3 regions of the Nonomuraea sp. NPDC003804 genome follow, and region 1 is predicted to be linked to each of the others. Evidence: riboswitches for the same ligand, from Rfam matches in the RefSeq annotation. Region 1 holds a riboswitch; each other region holds the start of a gene.
What was found. A riboswitch is a leader RNA that binds a small molecule or an ion and turns the genes downstream of it on or off. The one in region 1 is predicted to bind cyclic di-AMP.
Positions count from the first base shown of each region.

Region 2: linked by a shared signal. The riboswitch ahead of ABZX22_RS17180 (C40 family peptidase) and the one ahead of ABZX22_RS16600 (NlpC/P60 family protein) in region 1 are both predicted to bind cyclic di-AMP.
Region 3: linked by a shared signal. The riboswitch ahead of ABZX22_RS40055 (CHAP domain-containing protein) and the one ahead of ABZX22_RS16600 (NlpC/P60 family protein) in region 1 are both predicted to bind cyclic di-AMP.

Region 1 covers NZ_JBEXMT010000010.1:201,227-205,689, forward strand. The annotation lists gene ABZX22_RS16585 (NADP-dependent oxidoreductase) at 1-648, opposite strand, end outside; gene ABZX22_RS16590 (helix-turn-helix domain-containing protein) at 727-1,143, shown strand; gene ABZX22_RS16595 (LuxR C-terminal-related transcriptional regulator) at 1,369-1,584, shown strand; gene ABZX22_RS16600 (NlpC/P60 family protein) at 1,581-2,624, opposite strand; cyclic di-AMP (ydaO/yuaA leader) riboswitch at 2,630-2,780, opposite strand; gene ABZX22_RS16605 (amino-acid N-acetyltransferase) at 3,057-3,626, shown strand; gene ABZX22_RS16610 (RDD family protein) at 3,713-4,463, shown strand, end outside.
Region 2 covers NZ_JBEXMT010000011.1:55,479-59,941, forward strand. The annotation lists gene ABZX22_RS17170 (branched-chain amino acid aminotransferase) at 1-888, opposite strand, end outside; gene ABZX22_RS17175 (3-isopropylmalate dehydrogenase) at 1,098-2,150, opposite strand; cyclic di-AMP (ydaO/yuaA leader) riboswitch at 2,251-2,394, shown strand; gene ABZX22_RS17180 (C40 family peptidase) at 2,557-3,045, shown strand; gene ABZX22_RS17185 (hypothetical protein) at 3,249-3,371, opposite strand; gene serA (phosphoglycerate dehydrogenase) at 3,701-4,463, opposite strand, start outside.
Region 3 covers NZ_JBEXMT010000042.1:57,349-61,811, forward strand. The annotation lists gene ABZX22_RS40035 (hypothetical protein) at 1-65, opposite strand, end outside; gene ABZX22_RS40040 (aldo/keto reductase) at 135-959, shown strand; gene ABZX22_RS40045 (Gfo/Idh/MocA family oxidoreductase) at 1,051-2,010, shown strand; gene ABZX22_RS40050 (hypothetical protein) at 1,991-2,431, opposite strand; cyclic di-AMP (ydaO/yuaA leader) riboswitch at 2,562-2,696, shown strand; gene ABZX22_RS40055 (CHAP domain-containing protein) at 2,712-3,413, shown strand; gene ABZX22_RS40060 (RNA 2'-phosphotransferase) at 3,646-4,185, opposite strand; gene ABZX22_RS40065 (hypothetical protein) at 4,247-4,463, opposite strand, start outside.

The DNA of each region.
Region 1 (4,463 bases):
GATCACGGCGTCCACCCCGCCTGGCACCCGCTTCCTGACCGCCTCGCCCAGATCCTCCCCGCGCGGGACGAACCACTCGGCGCCGAACCCCCGGACCAGTTCCTCGTCGTCGCCTCCCGCCGCGGCCACCACCCGCAGGCCGCGGGCCGCCGCCAGCTCCACCGCGAACCCGCCGACGGCGCCCGCGGCCCCCGTGACCAGGACGGTCCGGCCCTGGCTCAGGTTCGCCCGGTCGAGCGCCTGCCACGCGGTCAGCGTGTTGAGCGGCAGGGTGGCGGCCTCGACCGGGGACAACCCCGCCGGAGCGGGTGCGACCGCCGAAGCGTCGACCACCACGTGGTCCGCCTGGGCCTTGGTCGGCAGTTCGAGCCGGCCGACCAGGGCGATCACCTCTTGCCCGGGGGCGATGGCGACGCCTTCACCCACCTGGTCGACGGCGCCCGCGGCGTCGAAGCCGAGGCCGTAGGAGTCGAGCTCGCGGGCGACGCCGTAGTCGCTGAGCGAACCTGAGGCGACCGCGAGGTCGAACGGGTTCAGGCCGGCGGCGGCGACCTTGATCCGGACCTGGCCCCGGCCCGCCTGGGGAGTCGGGGCCTCGATGAGCTCGGGAGAGCCGGAACCGCCGATGAGCGCACGCATGGTTGTCATGCGGACGACCCTAGGGAGAGAAGCTCTCTTCTGGTAAGAAGGTACCTGGAAGTGCGTAAGCCACCCGGAGGAGCTCGCATGGCGACCACGACGGCGGCCGCGCGCCGTGCCGCGGCCAAGCAGGAGTACGACGCGTACGTCGCGCAGTGCCCCTCGAGGAAGCTGCTGGACACCCTCAGCGACAAATGGGTCAGCCTGATACTCACCGCCCTGGCCGGCGGCTCGATGCGATACAGCGACCTGGCCAGGACGGTCGCGGGCGTGAGCCAGAAGATGCTGACGCAGACGCTTCGCGGGCTGGAAAGGGACGGGCTCGTCTTCAGAACGGTGACCGCCTCGGTGCCGGTGCGCGTGGATTATGAGCTCACGCCACTCGGAACGAGCCTGCTCCCACTCATGGCCGCGATCAAGGAATGGGCGGAGTGTCACATCGAGGATGTCGAGCTTGCCCGCGAACGCTATGACGCCGGGCAGGCCGCTGAAAAATCGGCGTGAAATTCAGGATAAGAGCGCATTGCGGTCGGCCGGTTGTGGCCTGATCTTCGCGCCGTATGCCGCGCGAGTTCTTCATATAGAAACGATCAAGTCAATAGTCGCCGTCAAGCGCTTCGTGGAATCAACCTTGACGACCTTTCGAGTATGCGTTTACCGTCTGCGGGATGAGCAGCGGTGCTCGAGCCGAGACGTCGCCGAGTTGTGCTGTTGGGGGGAGGGCTCCCGATGGATGTGCTCACCGACGACGGAGTCGTGTTGAGCCAGGACGACCTGGATCTCCTCGCGGAGTTGGCCAAGGGTGTCACGGTCGACCGCGTGGGCAGAACGCTGGAGATCAGCGGCCGCACGGTCCGCCGCCGCCTGCGCGTCATCTGCGACAGGATCGGCGTCGCCACGGCCATCGAGGCCGTGGCCTGGGCCGCGCGCCGACGACTGATCTAGTCGGCGATCCGTACGGCTCCCGCGAACGGCCTGTTGGCGATCGCGGCGACCCGGACGACGTCACCCGTGCGGGGCGCGTGCACCATCATCCCGCCGCCGATGTAGATGCCCACATGGTGCAGGTCGTTGTAGAAGAAGACCAGGTCGCCGGGGCGTAGCTGCTCGCGCGAGATGTGGGTGCCGGCCGTCCACTGGTCGCCGGTGTAGTGCGGCAGGCTGATGCCCACCTGCTGGTAGGCGGCCATGACCAGGCCCGAGCAGTCGAAGGAGCTCGGCCCCTCGGCGCCCCACACGTACGGCTTGAGCTGCTGGGTCAGCGCCCAGCGGGCGGCCTGCGCGGCCTTGCCGCTGCCGATGATGGGCAGGTTGACCCTGCTGGCGCGGGTGCCCGGCCGTCCCGCCTCGCCCAGGGCGCGCCGGAACAGGCTGCTCTCGGTCTTGGCGACCATCGAGGTGATCTTGTCGCGCTTGCTGCCGAGGTCGTTGACGAGTTTCTGGACCTCGGCCAGGCGTGTCTTGGCGGTCGACCTCGCCTTCTCGGCGGCGGCGATGGACTCGGCGAGCTCCTTGACCTCCTGGCCCTGCTGCTGGCCGAGGGCGTAGGAGGTGGCGGCGGCGTCGAGGAAGGAGTCGGGGTCGGCCGACGAGGTGAAGGCCAGGCCGTCGGCGAGGCCGCCGTACATGTAGGTGCTCTCGGCCACGAGCGTGGCTCGGGCGCGCTTGGCGGCCAGATCGGCCTCGCTGGTGGCCAGGACCTTCTTGGCGGTCTCGGCGGACTTCTTGACGCCCTTGAGCTTCTCGCGCTGCCCGTTGTACTGCTCGGTGAGCGTCTCGATGTCGTTGTGCATCTTCTCGACGCGCTCGGCGAGCTCCTTGAGCGTCGGCTTGGGGTCGGCGGCGGCCGGGCTCAGCGGCATGGCGAGGGCGAGGACGGCCATCGCGGCGCTCACGACGGCGAACCGCTTCCTGGGGGAGCCCGGTTCGTGGGGGCGGGCGTGCTTGCCCGCGGACTTCCCCTCGTGAGTGCGCCTGCGCTTCACCAACCAGCTCCTCTCGTAGCCGCCGACCGGGTTAGCTGACGGGTTCGGGCCGGAGCAGCCCTACCGAGCACGGACTCGGACTCACCCCTGTGGCGGTCGGTGGTCCGCCGGCGGGTCCCCGGCTCCCCGTGGTGGGGGATTAGGCGCGTCACCCACGCCTGGCTGCGTGGGTGACATCGTCGCTGGACACTAGTGCAAGCCAGGTTCGTGCTCAACCAGAACTACGGATCCAGTAGAGGATGCGCAAACAAAGGATCACGGGCGGGTCACGTAAAAGCCTGATCAACCAGGGCATTGCGTGCCCTTTGCCCGGATTGGCAGAGATTTGTCGGGCATGTCGTGCGCCGATGCGGAGCGTGCTCGCCTCACTACGTGAGGTCATGTGATGGTAGTTAGGGATGGGCCGAAACAAGCTCGGTACGCTGAAGGGCCATGGAGCAGGTCGTCGAGCGCCCAATGCAGGACACCGAGATCGTCGTACGGCGCGCCCGCACGCCGGACGTCAGGTCGATCAAGCGCCTGGTCGACATCTACGCGGGGGCGGGCCGCAAGCTTCTCGAAAAAGCCACGGTCACGCTGTACGAGGACGTCCAGGAGTTCTGGGTCGCCGAGCGCGGCGGCCAGGTGGTCGGCTGTGGCGCGCTCCATGTGCTGTGGGAGGACCTCGCCGAAATTCGCACGGTCGCCGTCGATCCCGCGGCCAAAGGTTCAGGCGTCGGTCACCGTATTGTTACCGCGCTCGTGAGAACGGCTCGCGACCTGGGCCTTCGCCGGGTCTTCTGTCTGACGTTCGAGGTCGACTTCTTCGCCCGACACGGCTTCGTGCCCATCCAGGGAACGCCGGTATCACCCGAGGTCTACGCCGAGCTGCTGGCCTCCTACGACGAGGGTGTGGCCGAGTTTCTGGACCTCGAGCACGTCAAGCCCAACACCCTTGGCAACACCAGGATGCTGCTTCATCTGGACGCAGTTGACTACGGCGTTGACCAAGAGGAAAGGTGATTGTTGATACTCATGTCGATACGTTGGGCAACAGCAAGCATGTGTCCTGACATGTGCCACATGCGCCATCGAAGCGAGGTGACACGGTGAGCACCGGACAGCCGCCGTACCCGGACCAACCTGACGACAATTCCGGATACGGTCAGCAGAACGCAGGACGCCCTGGCGAGCAGCCGGATCCTGACGTGACGATCGTCGGCTATCGCCATGAGGGCGGCGGCTACGGTCAACCGTCACAGGGCCAGCCCGACCAGGCCTATGGCCAGCAGGGCTACGGCCAGCAGCCCGGTTACGGCCAGCAGGGCTACGGTCAGCAGGGCTACGGCCAGCAGCAGCCCGGCTACGGCCAGCCTTCCTCGGGCCAGCAGGGCTACGGCCAGCAGCAGCCCGGCTATGGACAGCAGGGCTACGGCCAGCCCGCGTCCGGCCAGCAGCCCGGCTACGGCCAGCCCTCCTCGGGTCAGCAGGGCTACGGCCAGCAGCCCCCCGCTTCCGGCCAGCAGCCTTATGGTCAGCAGGGCTACGGCCAGCAGTACGGCCAGCCCGGTTACGGCCAGCAGGCCGCCTCGGGCCAGCAGCCCGAGTACGGTCAGCAGGGCTACGGCCAGCAGTACGCCTCGGGCCAGCAGCCCGAGTACGGCCAGCAGGGCTACGGTCAGCAGCAGGCCTCCTCCGGCCAGCAGCCCGAGTACGGGCAGCAGGGCTACGGCCAGCAGCACGGCTCCTCGGGCCAGCAGCCGGAGTACGGCCAGCAGCCGGAGTACGGGCAGCCCGGCTATGGCCAGCAGCAGCCCGGGTACGGCCAGCCGGCGTCCGGCCAGCAGCCTGGCTACGGCC
Region 2 (4,463 bases), on a different contig from region 1:
CGCCTGCCATTCCTCGATGGACAGGCGGCCCTCCTCGGCTTCGAGGCCGAGGTCGGCGGCCAGGGAGAGGATGGAGTCGCGGGTGATGCCGGGCAGCAGGGTGCCGGTCAGCTCGGGGGTGAAGAGCTTGTTGCCGAAGACGAAGAACAGGTTCATCCCGCCCATCTCCTCGACGTACCTGTGCTCGTTGGAGTCGAGCCAGACCACCTGGTCGCAGCCCTGCTCGACGGCCTGACGCTGGGCGACGAAGGCCGCCGCGTAGTTGCCGCCGCACTTGGCGGCGCCGGTGCCGCCGGGGGCGGCGCGGGTGTACTCGGTGGACAGCCACACCGACACCGGCTTCACGCCGCCGCTGAAGTACGAGGCGGCGGGGGAGGCGATGACCATGTACCGGTAGCTCTTGGACGGGTAGTTGACGCCCAGCCCCACCTGCGTCGCGATGATGAAGGGCCGCAGGTAGAGGCTGTGTCCCTCGGTGGTGGGCACCCAGTTGCGGTCGGCCTGGACGAGCAGGTCGAGCGACTCGACGAAGGTGTCCTCGGGCAGTTCCGGCATGGCCATGCGGCCGCAGGAGGCGTTGAAGCGGCCGGCGTTCGCGTAGGGCCGGAACGTCACGATCGACCCGGTGGCCTGGCGGTAGGCCTTGAGCCCCTCGAACAGCTCCTGCGCGTAGTGGAAGACGGAGGTGGCGGGGTCGAGGACGAGCGGCCCGTACGGCGTGAGCCGCGCGTCGTGCCAGCCCCTGCCCTCGGTGTAGTCGATCGAGATCATGTGATCGGTGAAGGTCTGTCCGAACCCCGGGTTCGCCAGTACCTGCTCGCGCTCCGCAGCGGTGCGAGCGTGGTCGGAGAGCTGCACATCGAAGCTGAGCTTCTGAGCGGTGGTCATGACAGAAATCCTTCTCTTTCCGCGAGATTTGCCCTGAGTCCATTTTGCGATGAACCGGGTAACGGGAACTTACAGCAAACGCCTGGCGTTCTCGCGAGCCGCCAGGCGCTGATTGTGGTATCCAGGCGGCTACGCGCTCGCCGGATCCCGGACAGTATGGACCCGGCCGAAGGGCGCCAGGCCGCCTATGGTGCTGGAGTGGCAGGCGGTCAGGCGCCGCCGGCTACTCGTGCGGTGATGTCGTCACCGATCTCGTGCGTCGTACGGCCGGCCCGTCCGGTGAGGCGCTCCACGATGTCGTCGGCCACGGCCTGCTCGACGCGGGCCGCCTCCTCGGTCAGGCCGAGGTGGTCGAGCATCATGGCCACCGACAGGATCGTGGCGGTGGGGTCGGCCTTGCCCTGGCCGGCGATGTCGGGCGCGCTGCCGTGGACCGGCTCGAACATGCTGGGCGCGGTCCGGTCGGGGTTGATGTTGCCGCTGGCGGCCAGCCCGATGCCGCCGGCGATGGCGGCGCCGATGTCGGTGATGATGTCGCCGAAGAGGTTGTCGGTGACGATCACGTCGAAGCGCTCGGGCTGGCTGACGAAGAACATCGAGGCCGCGTCGATGTGCTGGTAGTCGGTCGTGACCTGGGGGAACTCGGCGGCCACCCGGTTGACGGTGCGCATCCACAGGTCGCCGGCGTAGGTCAGCACGTTGGTCTTGTGGACCAGCGTGAGCTTCTTGCGGGGGCGCTCGGCGGCTTTGGCGAAGGCGTAGCGGACCACGCGCTCGACGCCGAAGGCGGTGTTGAGCGACTCCTGGGTGGCGATCTCGTGCGGGGTGCCGCGACGCAGCACGCCGCCGGCGCCCGCGTAGAGGCTCTCGGTGCCTTCGCGCACGACGATCATGTCGATGTCTTCGGGGCGGGTGTCGGCCAGCGGGGTCGTCACGCCGGGGAAGAGCTTCACCGGACGCAGGTTGACGTAGTGGTCGAGCTCGAAGCGGAGCCGCAGCAGCAGGTCGCGCTCGAGGACGCCCGGCGGGACGCTGGGGTCGCCGATCGCGCCGAGCAGGATGGCGTCGTAGCCGCGCAGCTCCTGCAGCGTCTCGTCGGTCAGGGTTTCGCCGGTGGCGTTGTAGCGAGTGGCGCCCAGATCGTAGTGGGTGGTCTCGATCTTGGCGCCGACCGCCTCCAGGACCTTGAGCCCTTCGGCGACGACCTCGGTGCCGATCCCGTCACCGGGGATGACGGCCAGACGAATGTTGCGCGACTCCATGGCCGGTACCTTACCGGGTCGTCTCGGCTGGCGAACACCTGATCTCATTGTCTGGACAAGGCGTTTTGTCGTGTTTGCGGTCTTTTGACCCTTTCGTTAGAGTCTCGGCCAGCCTAATCCGGTGCGACGTTCGCACGGAGCCGGGGACCCATTCCCCCTGGGGCGAATCGGCACCCCCATGCCGTAGGGCGGCTTCCACGCCCGAGCCCGTCAGCTAACCCGGTCGGCCCCGTGGAAGGACATTCCCCTGTCTCGCATCATCACGGCTGCCGTCGTCGGCGGCCTCCTCGCCACAGGTATCGCCGCCGCCTCCCCCGCGTCGGCCGCCCCCGTTCCCGCCCCGAAGCAGCCGGTCACGGCCGAACCCGGCACCGACCGGCCCGTCCAGGACGACCCCGCTCGTACGGTGACCCTCACCGGGGCGGACATCAAGAAGGCCCAGCTCGAGAAGGCACCCAAGCCCGCATGGCAGATCGCGCTCGACTTCGCGATGGCCAAGCGGGGCACGCCGTACGTCTGGGGCGGCACCGGGCCGAACGGCTACGACTGCTCAGGACTGACGATGAAGGCCTACAAGAAGGCGGGGATCGAGCTTCCTCGCGTGGCCGCCGACCAGTACCAGGCGTACGACAAGAAGATCACGTGGAACAACCTGAAGCCCGGCGACCTGGTCTTCTTCAGCGGACTGGGCCACGTCGGGATGATCTCGAAGCCCGGCTACATGGTGCACGCACCGCACAGCGGTGACGTGGTGAAGGAGGAGAAGCTCAGCGCGTGGCGGCGCCAGGCGTTCGTCGGCGCGGTACGGCCCGACCCCAAGGGCGTGAAGCAGCAGGCGCGGCTCGTCGAGGCGAAGTCCTCGTCCGCGCCCGTGGGGCTACGAGCCACGTTCTGACCCGTCGGAGCGCGCACCAGCCCGGGAACCGGAGGCGGTTTCCGGGCTGACGCGCGCCCGGAGGGGGATCCGGGGTCTCCCCGGTGGAGCAGGGGGACCTCCACCGGGTGGTCCCGCTCAACAGGGGAAGCCGGCCGGCGCCCTCAGGGGGAAAGGGTGCTCCCGCCCAGCAGGAGAACCAGCGGGAGGAAGGGTGGTCCCGCTCAGCCGGGGAAGGGGGAACCGCCGTTGTCCCTGCGGTCCAGGGCGGTCTGGAGGGCCTGCGCGGCCTCTTCCTCGTGGTCGTCGGCGCGGTTCCATGGATACATGTCGTACACGTGGCTCATCTCGTTTTCGCGGACGCGAGTGGAATCGGACGTCGGATCCCGGTCGCGAATCCGACCGGGCCTGGTCTCGTGCGGTCCGGATCACGGACCGGACGAAAGGGGACTTAAGGCCGACGCAACGCCGCTCACCGCGACGGGTAGTCGACCTGCCCTAACAGGCCCCGTCGCGGCAGGTAATAAGTACGAGTACCCAGCGCATCCCTACCAAAGTACCTGGCACGGTCCATGCTGTCTCGTTGGACGTCCGAATATCTCACGATGCGAGACGACAGCGGAAAGAAAGAACGCCCTCCCGCCGAGCGGCGGAAGGGCGTTCTCCATGGGAAGCGTCAATCGGACAGGTCGACCGAGCGCCCGCTGTCGGCGCCGATCTCCGCCACGATCTGGTCCATCACGTCCGACGGGATCGCCGAGTCGACGGTCAGCGCGATCAGCGCCTTGCCGCCCTTGACGTCCCGCGCCACCTGCATGGAGGCGATGTTGATGCCCTTCTCGCCGAGCAGGTGACCCACGACGCCGACGATGCCGGGCCGGTCGGTGTAGGTGAAGAAGGCCAGGTGGTCGGTCGGCTCGATCTCCATCTCGTAGCCGTTGACCTCGACGATCTTGGTGATCTGGCGCGGCCCCGACAGCGTGCCCGACACCGAGACGGTGCGGCCGTCGGCCAGCACACCGCGCACGCCGACGACGTTGCGCCAGTCGGGGCTCTCGGAGCTGGTGACCAGCTCGACGGTCAGGCTGCGCTCCTTGGCCAGCAGCGGTGCGTTGACGTAGGTGACGGCGTCCTCGACGATGTCGGTGAAGACGCCCTTGAGCGCGGCCAGCTCCAGCACCCGCACGTCCTGCGCGGCGATCTCGCCACGGACCTCGATGTCGAGCTTGGTGGCGGTCTCACCGGCGAGCGCGGTGAAGACGCGGCCCAGCTTCTCGGCCAGCGGCAGGCCCGGCTTGACGTCCTCGGCGACGACGCCGCCCTGAACGTTGACCGCGTCGGGCACGAACTCGCCGGCGAGGGCCAGCTTGACGCTGCGGGCGACCTGGGTGCCGGCCTTCTCCTGGGCCTCGTGGGTGGAGGCGCCGAGGTGCGGGGTG
Region 3 (4,463 bases), on a different contig from region 1:
GCCTCGACGGCGCAGAGCATCTGAAGTGGCGACTCCACCCAGGCCACGGATTCCTGTTCGTTCACGACACGCGCCACGGTAGGACGCCCACTCGAAGTGCCAGCCAACGCGACGTTAACAATGGAGAGATGAACATGAACTCGCTGCTGCTCAACACCGACGGCGTGCAGATACCGCAACTCGGCTTCGGCGTCTGGCAGGTTCCCGACGACGAGGCGGAGCGGGCCGTGTCCTTCGCCATCGAGGCCGGCTACACCAGCATCGACACCGCCAGGCTCTACTTCAACGAGGAGGGCGTGGGCCGGGCGATCGCCCGCGCGGACGTTCCGCGCGAGAAGCTGTTCATCACCACCAAGCTGTGGAACGACGACCACGACAGGGCCGAGGCGGCCTTCGAGGCGAGCCTGTCCCGGCTGGGTCTCGATCAGCTCGACCTCTACCTCATCCACTGGCCCGTCCCCGCGCAGGACAAGTACGTCCAGGCGTGGAAGTCGATGGAGCGGCTCTACAAGGACGGCAGGGTGCGCGCGATCGGCGTGTCGAACTTCACGATCGCCCACCTCGAGCGGCTCATGAACGAGACCGAGATCGTCCCCTCGATCAACCAGATCGAGCTGCACCCCCGCTTCCCCCAGCCGGAGCTGCGCGCCTTCCACGAGGCCAACGGCATCCTGACCGAGGCGTGGAGCCCGCTCGGGCAGGGCAGGGGGCTGCTCGACGATCCGGCGCTGGCCACGCTGGGCCGCAAGCACGGCAAGTCGCCCGCGCAGGTCGTGCTGCGCTGGCACGTCCAGCTCGGCAACGTGGTGATCCCCAAGTCGGTCACCCCTTCGCGGATCAGGGAGAACATCGACGTGTTCGACTTCACCCTCGACCCGGAGGACATGGCGGCGATCGGCGCGCTGAACAACGGCACGCGCCTCGGTCCCGACCCCGCCACGTTCAACTGGATGGGCTGACATGAGCGAACGGGCACGGCCCGCGCCGCCGGCGCGGGCCGTTCGCATGTCCGCGATAAGGGAGGATTGATCGCGGAAAGGGAGGTTTGTCATGCGTGAGTTAGCGTGGGGCATCGCGGCCACGGGCGGGATCGCCAGGACGGTCGGCGCGGTGATCGCCGCGGAGCCCGGCATGCGGGTGGCCGCGGTCGGCTCCCGCGACCAGGGCAGGGCCGCGGAGCTGGCGGCGGCGCTCGGCGCGGACGCGGCCTACGGCTCCTACGCCCAGCTATGCCAGGACCCCGCCGTCGACGTGATCTACGTGGCCACCCCGCACGCCCAGCATCTGGAGGTGGCCGAGGCGGCCATCGCGGCGGGCAAGGCCGTGCTGTGTGAGAAACCTCTCGCCGCGAGCGTGGCCGACGCCGAGCGGATGGTGAAGCTGGCCAGGCAGGCGGGCGTGTTCCTGATGGAAGCGATGTGGATGCGCTTCAACCCGCTGATCAGGGCGCTGCTGACGGAGGAGAGGTTCGGGGAGCTGCGCTCGGTGCAGGCCTCGTTCGGCTTCGTCCAGCCTTACACGGCCGAGCACCGGCTCTGGAACCCCGCGCTCGGCGGCGGGGTGCTGCTCGACCTGGGGATCTACCCGTTCGGGCTGGCGCAGCTGCTGCTCGGCGAGCCGGCTGAGACGCATCTCACCGGATCGCTCGGCCCCTCGGGCGTGGACGCCGAGGTGGCGGCGCTGCTCACCTACGCGGGCGGCACCAGGGCGCTGGTCGAAACCTCGCTGCTCAGCCCGCTGGCCAACACCGCGACCGTGGTGGGGACGGGGCTGCGGGCCGACATCGCCGCGCCGTTCTGGGCGCCGCGGCGCATCGTGCTGTCGGGGCCGGGCGTGGAGCCGGAGGAGCTCGTCCTGGACCCCGCCATGAACGGCTACGCCGAGGAGGTGCGCGAGGTGCGCGCCGCGCTGGCCGAGGGCAGGACGGAGAGCTCGGTCATGCCGCTGGACGAGAGCCTGGCGATGATGCGGATGCTGGAGGACGCCAGGGTCAGGCTAGGCGCTCGGTAGCGCGGGCCGCCGCCTCGGCGTGGCCGGAGCCCGCGGCCGCCCGGAAGTGGGCGCGGGCCCGGTCGGGGCGGCCCTCCCTGCCCTCCAGCAGGCCGAGGTTGAACATGGCACGCGGCGCGGCCTCCTCGTGGCCGGTTTCGATGGCTCTGGCGTACCAGCGCCGGGCCGCGTCGGTGTTGCCGCAGCAGTCCTCCAGGACGCCGAGGTTGAACATCGCCCTGGGCGTGCCGGCCCTGCCGTACCAGTGGCGGGCCGCGTCGAGGTGGCCGCTCTCGTCCTCGATCAGCGCGAGGTTGAAGGCCGCCCGCTGGACGGCGGCCGGATGGCCCGATGCGATCGCCAGGAGATACCATCGCCGGGCTTCGTCCGGACGGTGTCCGTCTTCCCGCAGCCCCCTGTTGAACAGGTCCTGTGGCGACATGACCTGACCGTAAATGATCGCCGGACCTTTATCAATTTGTAAGCTACTTGCCTCGTGTATTACCTTAGGCTCACTCAAGGCATAAACCGGGCATTCCGGACATTGCCTGTCATTGCAATCATCACAGGTTCGCCTGTGACCGCTGAATCCGCACCATGCGGAACCGGGGACCCACTTCCTCTGGGGTGAATCGGCACACCGTGCCGTAGGGCAGCTTCGCGTCCGAACCCGTCAGCTAACCCGGTAAGCGGCAGGAAGCTAGCAAGGAGTTCCCCTTCCCATGGCAAAGCACAGCCGTAGCCGTGCCCCGAAGCTCACCTACGCGCATGCCGCGCTCGGCGCCGTCGTCATCGCCGGCTCGTTCGTTCCCACCGCCGCCCAGGCCGAGAAGCTCCCGCTGTCCGAGAGCCAGCGGGTAGCCGTCCTCGCCAAGGCGCCCAAGGAGGAGGCCGGCAAGCCCGCCGCCGCCAGGCCGGAGGCCAAGGTCATCCCGTCCGCCACCGTCGTTCTCTCCGAGGCCAAGAAGCAGGTCGGCGTCAAGGAGAACTCCGCGGGCGGCGGAACCAAGTTCCAGAACTGGTACGTCGGATCGCAGCGCGCCAGGGAGACGGTCGTCAGGGACGGCGGCGACGTCAGCGCGTACGCCAACGCCCCGTGGTGCGCGATGTTCGTCTCGTGGGTCGGTGAGATGACCGGCGCCCGCACGCAGGTCGGCTGGGACGCCTACACGGTGACCCACGCCAAGTGGTTCAAGGCCAACAAGCGCTGGGGCACCGCGCCCAAGCCCGGCGCCGTCGTCTTCTTCGCCTGGGACGGCAGCAAGCGCCTCGACTCCATCGACCACGTCGGCTTCGTCGAGAAGGACAACGGCGACGGCACGATCAGCACCATCGAGGGCAACACCGGCAACGGCGCCGTCGAGCAGCGAGTCCGCCCGAAGTCGCAGGTCGTCGGCTACGGCTACCCCAGCTACGGCGGCTGACGCTTCCCCTTCCCCCGCATTCCCCCCGGCCCTGTCGCCAGGACGGCCACGCGCCGCTCCGGTGACGGGGGCCACCCACGGGCTCGGGCCGGTCCCTTCGGACCGGCCACCCTGTTCCCCCCGCAGAACGTTCCCCCCGCAGAACGCTCCCCCAGGCCGCGACGGCGCCGTCTCAGCGCGCGTGCCCTCCGGCCACCCGCAGGACCCTCGTCCATCCCCCCGTCTGCACCGATCAGCCGGGGAACCGCAGGTAAGCAGCCGGCACGGCGTCGGTGAGCCACACCCCGTTGGCGCTGACCACGAACTCGTGCCCGGCCGCGTGCATCGCCCGCGCGTCGACGACCAGCACCACCGGGACGCCGCGCCGGGAGCCGACCCGCACCGCCGTCTGCCTGTCGGCCGACAGATGGACGTGCCTCCTGGTCATCGGCAGCAGGCCCGAGCGCCTGATGGCGGCCAGGTTGCGCCCGACGGTGCCGTGGTAGAGGACGTGCGGCGGCTCCACCGGCGCCAGTCCCAGGTCGACGGGCACGGAGTGGCCCTGGCTCGCCCTGATGCGGTCGCCGTTGATCGCGTAGCGCCGCTTGTCGTTGTCGGCCACCACCGTGTCGAGCTCATCCCTGGTGATGGGGAAGCCGTGCCTGGCCGCGGCCGCCAGCAGCTCGTCGATCGGCACCCAGCCGTGCTCGTCCAGCGTGATCCCGATGGCGGCGGGGTCGTGGCGCAGGTGCCTGGCCAAGTACTTGGAGATCCGCACGGTCCTGTCGGTCATGCGGGCATTGTGCCGACCGCCCGCCGTACCCGGCAAAGAGGGTACGGCGGGCGGGCCGCGCTCAGCCGCCGCAGGCGGCGAAGACGAACGTGTCCTTGAGCATCGAGTAGCTGTCGCGGACCCTGGTCGCGCCCGAGGTCACGTCGTGCTGCAGGACGGTCATCCTGGTGGCCTTGCCCGTGGGGTACTGGGAGACGTGCAGGGTCACCTGGTTGTCGCCGGTCCAGTCGAGCTTGTGGACCGTGCCCTCCTTGGGCAGCTTGATCGCGTGGCCTCCG